Thalassospira sp. TSL5-1: one gene and its partner. The main gene of each other region encodes a partner of the protein of the gene in region 2 in a complex. Links are inferred from orthologs where the notes say so. Each region holds a gene or a part of one and is shown on either strand. Other genes may lie near its edges. The genes, in order: secY and secG.

What was found.
Region 1: the proteins of secG (region 2) and secY are in contact, whole or in part, in a crystal structure (PDB 5AWW), measured with the Thermus thermophilus proteins. The link is inferred for Thalassospira sp. TSL5-1 from one-to-one orthologs. Residues at the interface, in WP_223903268.1 of Thermus thermophilus: Tyr5, Ile9, Tyr12, Leu13, Ala16, Leu19, Val20, Val23, Leu24, Gln26, Glu27, Pro28, Gln30, Gly31, Ala32, Asp34, Leu35, Met36, Gly37, Gly38, Ser39, Ala40, Asp41, Leu42, Phe43, Ala45, Arg46, Val48, Tyr53, Thr56; in WP_096411648.1 of Thermus thermophilus: Leu14, Gln16, Arg17, Phe20, Ile34, Pro35, Pro37, Ile72, Arg108, Arg109, Asn112, Gln113, Arg116, Ile117, Ile120, Pro145, Gly146, Trp147, Phe152, Phe155, Val156, Val159, Thr160, Val162, Ala163, Gly164, Ala166, Leu167, Trp170, Glu173.

Annotation. Positions count from the first base shown.
Region 1 is NZ_KV880637.1:952,438-955,591, reverse strand. Bases 27-2,859 are described here. They hold secY (preprotein translocase subunit SecY), read right to left. Parts: upstream 2,200-2,859; coding sequence 853-2,199; downstream 27-852. Other genes in these bases: rpmD (50S ribosomal protein L30), read right to left, coding at 2,798-2,859; rplO (50S ribosomal protein L15), read right to left, coding at 2,281-2,769; LF95_RS04540 (adenylate kinase), read right to left, coding at 176-820; rpsM (30S ribosomal protein S13), read right to left, coding at 27-55. In the rest of the region: more of rpsM, read right to left, coding at 1-26; more of rpmD, read right to left, coding at 2,860-2,992; rpsE (30S ribosomal protein S5), read right to left, coding at 2,999-3,154. UniProt on the Bacillus subtilis protein: The central subunit of the protein translocation channel SecYEG. Consists of two halves formed by TMs 1-5 and 6-10.
Region 2 is NZ_KV880637.1:1,807,008-1,810,045, forward strand. Bases 83-2,799 are described here. They hold secG (preprotein translocase subunit SecG), read right to left. Parts: upstream 1,761-2,799; coding sequence 1,404-1,760; downstream 83-1,403. Other genes in these bases: LF95_RS08570 (CTP synthase), read right to left, coding at 83-1,288; tpiA (triose-phosphate isomerase), read right to left, coding at 2,176-2,799. In the rest of the region: more of LF95_RS08570, read right to left, coding at 1-82; more of tpiA, read right to left, coding at 2,800-2,934. UniProt on the Bacillus subtilis protein: Involved in protein export. Participates in an early event of protein translocation.

The DNA of each region.
Region 1 (3,154 bases), 850 kb from region 2 along the record:
GCGCAATCTCGACGCGCTTCGCGGTCGGGATATTTACGCCAGCAATACGAGCCACTGTGTGAGACTCCTGTTTCCTGTTAACAAACCCTACGGCAGATCCTTTGGGACCAATCGCAGATGCAAAGCGGGCCAGCAAGAGCTAACCCGCAAAGCAAAACACGACCAGCCCGGGAAATTACCCCAGGATGGCTTCAATCTCGCGCGTAACTTCGTCGATTTCAGCCATGCCGTCAACTGTTTTCAGCTTACCTTCCTTCTCATAGTAAGGAATGATAGGTGCTGTCTGCCTGTGATAGGCCTCCAGTCGCGACGTAACCGTTTCGGCGTTGTCGTCTGCGCGACGCTTAAATTCGGTGCTGCCACATGCGTCACAAACACCTTCAACCTTGGGCTTCTGGAATTCGTCGTGATATCCCTGTCCGCATCTGGCACAGGTATAACGGCCAACAATACGGCGCACAAGGGCGGCATCATCAACACGCAATTCAATCACGTAATCCAGAACAAGGCCTTTTTGTTCCAGCATCTCGTCCAGGGCTTGTGCCTGGGCCGTGGTGCGTGGAAAACCGTCCAGGATAAAACCACCCTTGGTATCATCCTGGTCGAGACGTTCGGAAATCAGACCAATCATCAGATCGTCAGAGACGAGATTTCCCGCATCCATGACTTTCTGGGCCTGCTTTCCAAGTTCGGTCCCGGCGGCAACTGCGGCACGCAGCATGTCGCCGGTAGAAAGCTGTATCATCCCGCGACCCGTTTCAAGCCGCTTGGCCTGGGTCCCTTTGCCGGCACCGGGCGGGCCAAGAAGGATAATGTTCATCGTTACCCCCTGATAGTCGCGCGGCACCTGTCTTAACGGCGGCGTCCGCGCAGTTTCGATTTCTTGATCAGGCCTTCATACTGATGGGCCAGCATGTGTGACTGAATCTGTGCAACAGTATCCATCGTTACCGTGACAACGATCAGCAGGCTAGTCCCACCAAAGTAGAATGGCACCGACCATTCCGCGATCAACAATTCTGGCAGAATACACACAAAAGCCAGATACGCGGCACCCAAAACCGTCAGGCGGGTCAGAATAAAGTCAAGATGCGCAGCGGTATTCTTGCCGGGCCGAATGCCGGGAATAAAGCCGCCATGCTTCTTCAGATTGTCCGCAGTGTCATCCGGGTTAAAGACAACAGCCGTATAGAAGAACGAGAAAAACACGATCAGGGCGATATACAGCGCGATGTAAAGCGGCTGACCACGCCCCAGAACAGCCGTCACACTCGTCAGCCATGCAGGGGCATCCGTCCCTGCCGTAAACTGCGCGACAGACAGCGGCATCAGCAACAAAGAGCTGGCAAAGATCGGCGGGATCACACCGGCAGTGTTGATCTTGAGCGGCAGATGAGAGCTCTGCCCTTCCATCACCTTCATGCCGACCTGGCGTTTCGGATACTGAATAAGCACCCGGCGCTGTGCGCGTTCCATGAAGACGATAAAGGCAATCACTGCAACCGCCATGACAATGATGGCAACGATCACCAGGGCGGAAAGCGCGCCGGTACGGCCCAGTTCCAGCGTGCCGGCAATGGCACGCGGCAGGTTGGCAACAATACCGGTGAAGATGATCAGGGAAATACCGTTACCGATACCGCGCTGGGTGACTTGCTCGCCCAGCCACATCAGAAACATGGTACCGCCAACCAGCGTCACGACAGCGATCAGACGGAAGAACATACCCGGTTCATGAACCGCAGCTCCCATCGAGCCTGACATGCTTTCAAGGCCAACGGCAATGCCCCAGGCCTGAACCGTTGCAATCACAACCGTCAGATAGCGGGTATATTGATTAATCTTTTTACGACCCTGCTCGCCCTCTTTTTTATACTGCTCAAGAGTGGGCGAAACGGTGGTCATCAACTGAATAATAATTGAAGCCGAGATGTAGGGCATGATGTTCAGAGCAAAGATCGTCATGCGGCTTAATGCGCCACCTGCGAACATGTCGAACATGCCAAGGACACCACCCGCATTCTGCCGGAAAATATCCGCAAGAATGGACGGATCCACGCCAGGAACGGGAATATAGGTTCCCAGACGATAAACAATAAGCGCCCCCAAAGTGAACCAGATACGCTTTTTAAGCTCAGTCGCCTTGGAAAAAGACGACCAGTTCAGGTTCGCGGCAAGCTGCTCGGCGGCCGATGCCATGCACTCATCTCCCAATACACTAAAACCGGAGGGTCCGGGCCCATGCAAGATGGAACCGGACCCTCACGTCGTTACAGAGGCTTACTCTGCGGTTTCTGCTTCGGCCGCAGCCGGAGCCAGAACCGTTACCGAGCCACCGGCTTTCTCGACGGCTTCAATAGCCGACTTGGAAGCACCGGTGATTTCGATGGCGAGTTTCGCCTTGAGTTCGCCCTTAGCGAGCAGACGCAGACCGTCTTTCTGAGGACGGGCCAGGCCTTTTTCCACCAGGAGAGCGATGGTGACATTTGCACCTTCTTCAAGAACACCGTTATCAACGGCAGTCTGAAGGGTACCCAGGTTCACAACGCCATATTCCTTGCGGAACGGGTTTTTAAAGCCACGCTTAGGAAGGCGGCGATAAATCGGCATCTGCCCGCCTTCAAAACCGTAAATCGCTACGCCGGAACGGGACTTCTGACCCTTCTGACCTGCGCCAGAAGTTTTGCCTTTGCCCGAACCAATGCCGCGACCAACACGGGTACGCGCTTTGCGGGCACCCGGGTTATCAGCAAGTTCGTTGAGTTTCATCAATCAACACCTTTTCGATCTGGGCCAATCAGGCCTCGTCCACACGGACGAGGTGCTTGACCTTGGCGATCATTCCGCGAACAGCCGGAGTATCTTCCAGCTCACGAGTCCGGTGCATCTTGTTGAGACCAAGACCGACCAGCGTTGCACGCTGGTCTGCCGGACGTCCAATCGGCGACCCGGTCTGGGTAACACGAACGGTCGCTTTTTTGCTAGCAGCCATATCGAATTACTCCTTTTCGAGGGCGGCAGAAGCAGCGTTAGCTGCTGCAGAACCGCTGTCGCGACGGGCAACGATATCGCCAACCTTCAGACCGCGCTTGGCCGCTACCTGACGCGGGGAAGCGCCATTGACCAGAGCGTCGAGGGTTGCACGGATGACGTT
Region 2 (3,038 bases):
CGCTGCGGCGTTCAACCCGGCCACCATCCTTTGACCATTCGGTCATCAGGCCGACAAGCGGCACTTCCGTCGGGCCAAATTCCGACGAGGACGCATTGGTAATGCCAGCCAGATTGCGAGCTGCTTCCAGAACGGCCATCTGCATACCAAAACAGATCCCGAAATACGGCACCTTGTTTTCACGGGCATAGCGCGCAGCCGCAATTTTTCCTTCCGCACCACGTTCGCCAAAGCCACCCGGAACCATAATGGCATCCAGCTTGCTGAGGCGTTCGCTAACATTTTCGTCTTTTTCAAGATCGTCAGATGCAATCCATTCAATCTTGACGCGAACCTTGTTGGCAATGCCGCCATGTGTCAGGGCCTCGGTCAAAGACTTATAGGCATCGGGCAACTGAATATATTTACCAACAATACCGATTGTCACCTCGCCTTCCGGGTTGCGAACGATATCGCAAATATTTTCCCAACGCCCCAGATCCGGCTCCTGGGCCTGAAGACCAAAGTGATGCAGAACTTCGTTATCAAGGCCATATTTATGGTAGCTGATCGGCACTTGATAAATATTGTCCACGTCATAAGCGGGGATCACCGATGCTTCGCGAACATTACAAAAACGCGCAATCTTGCGACGTTCATTCACCGGGATTTCGCGATCACAGCGGCACAGCAGCACATCAGGCTGAATACCAAGCGATTGCAATTCCTTCACCGAATGCTGGGTCGGTTTGGTTTTCAACTCGCCTGCCGACGGAATATAAGGCACCAGTGTCAGATGCAGGAACATGGTGCGACCATCGCCCAGTTCGTTGCCCATCTGACGGATCGCTTCAAGGAATGGCAGGCTTTCGATATCCCCAACCGTCCCGCCGATTTCCACCAGAACAAAATCTTCGGTCGCGTCGCTCTGGACGAATTCCTTAATGGCATCGGTAATATGCGGAATGACCTGAACGGTCCCGCCAAGATAATCGCCACGGCGTTCGCGTGCGATCACCGAGGAATAAATACGCCCGGTGGTCACGTTATCGGAACGACGCGATGAAACACCGGTAAAGCGTTCATAGTGACCAAGATCAAGGTCGGTTTCAGCCCCATCTTCGGTCACATAGACTTCGCCATGCTGATACGGGCTCATGGTGCCCGGATCGACGTTGATATAGGGGTCCAGCTTGCGCAAACGAACGGTAAAGCCACGCGCCTGAAGCGAGGCACCCAATGCAGCAGAAGCCAGGCCCTTGCCCAACGAAGAAACCACGCCACCAGTAATGAAAATATAACGGGTCATATCCATGCCTCATCTCAAAGCACAAAGCCACGGTTACGCAACTTGCAAACCGGGGAGCAAACAATTCAAAAATTGAGGCGGCAATTTTGCCGCCTCTGATATCGGTATTTAGCTATTAACGTGTCGGCGCTGCCGGTCCGCTATCTTGTTGCGGCGCCGGAGAAGGTGCCGTTTTATCAACATCAGACGTGGCCGCAGGCGCAGGTGCCTGATCCAGAATGGATGTCGATGCAGCACGGTGATTGCTCAACAACGCCAGAGCAAGGCTTGTGATCATAAAGGCCGCAGCCAGAATTGCCGTTGTGCGGGTCAGAAGGTTCGCAGCACTGCGCGAACTCATGACGCCGAAACTACCGCCACCGCTATTGCCGCCGCCAATACCAAGTCCGCCGCCTTCACTGCGCTGAACCAGAATTACGGCAATCAAGCCGATCGCAAGAAGCAGGTGGATTACCAGAATGACAGTCTGCATGGCCTCAAAACTCTTGACTTGTAAATCCGGCGGCAGGCTGTTTGCTGCCTGACCGGGCAAAATTTGATGCGTGTTTAACGCGTTTTGAAACGGTTGGCTAGTCTGTATTTGGCACGCGCCAAACCACAAAATCACCAACCGCAAAAAATAACCGACACCCTGATTTGAACAGGGTGTACATCAACTATCTATTTTTCGGGAGAATTCCCGGCCTGAAGCAAGGAAAGTTCCTCGCGCCGGGAACACATCTTCGCCGATCATACTCGAAAATGCAAGACTGCCATGTTCATTCTGGCACTTAATCTTGAAAAATATGATCGCAGCCAACTTTCCCGCCCGCCGGAACGACAACCCTGTAATCAGACAACATGTATCAATAAGGCATCGCTCCCGCTGGCGACCGAAAACCGCCCCGTCATTTGCAGGCGGAAATAATTCCCCAAAAATCCTCGACCTTCAGACTGGCACCGCCGACAAGGGCCCCGTCAACATTTTCGACGGCCAGAAGTTCTGCGGCATTGGACGGCTTTACCGACCCGCCATAAAGAATGCGAAATGCCTCGGCATCGGCAAAACGTTCTTTTAATTTACGACGAATGGCAGCGTGCATTTCCTCGACATCGGCAACGGCAGCGGTGCGCCCCGTGCCAATTGCCCAGACAGGCTCATAGGCAATCACGGTATTTTCTGCCGTCGCATCTTCGGGCAGGGAAACATCCATTTGTCCGCAGACAACGGCAATTGCCGCGCCAAGGTCCCGTTCCTGTTCGGTTTCCCCCACACAAACCACTGCCGTGAGACCGGCACTATGGGCCGCGATTATTTTCTGGCGAATGACCGTGGAACTTTCACCGTGATCGGCACGACGTTCAGAATGCCCCAAAATGACATGGGTTGCGCCAATATCTGACAGCATGGATGCCGCAATGTCACCGGTATGGGCACCGCTTTTGTCAAAATGGCAATCCTGCCCGCCCGCATGAATGTCACAATGCCCCAGCACGCCAACAACATCAGCCAGCAGGGTTGCCGGCGGGCACAACAAAATATCGCACTCTGGTCGCTCGCTTGCGCCCGACAGCTTGCTGGCAAGGCCACTGGCAAGCGCCAGTCCGTCATCACGCAGACAATTCATTTTCCAGTTACCGGCAATCAGGGGACGACGATCAGACATTGAAACCTTCCTCGACTTTATATGATGATGCGCCTGCCATTCGGCAAAGCAGGAATTGCGATGACAACCGCCTTCATCATGCGTGATCACTTATGACAACGTTT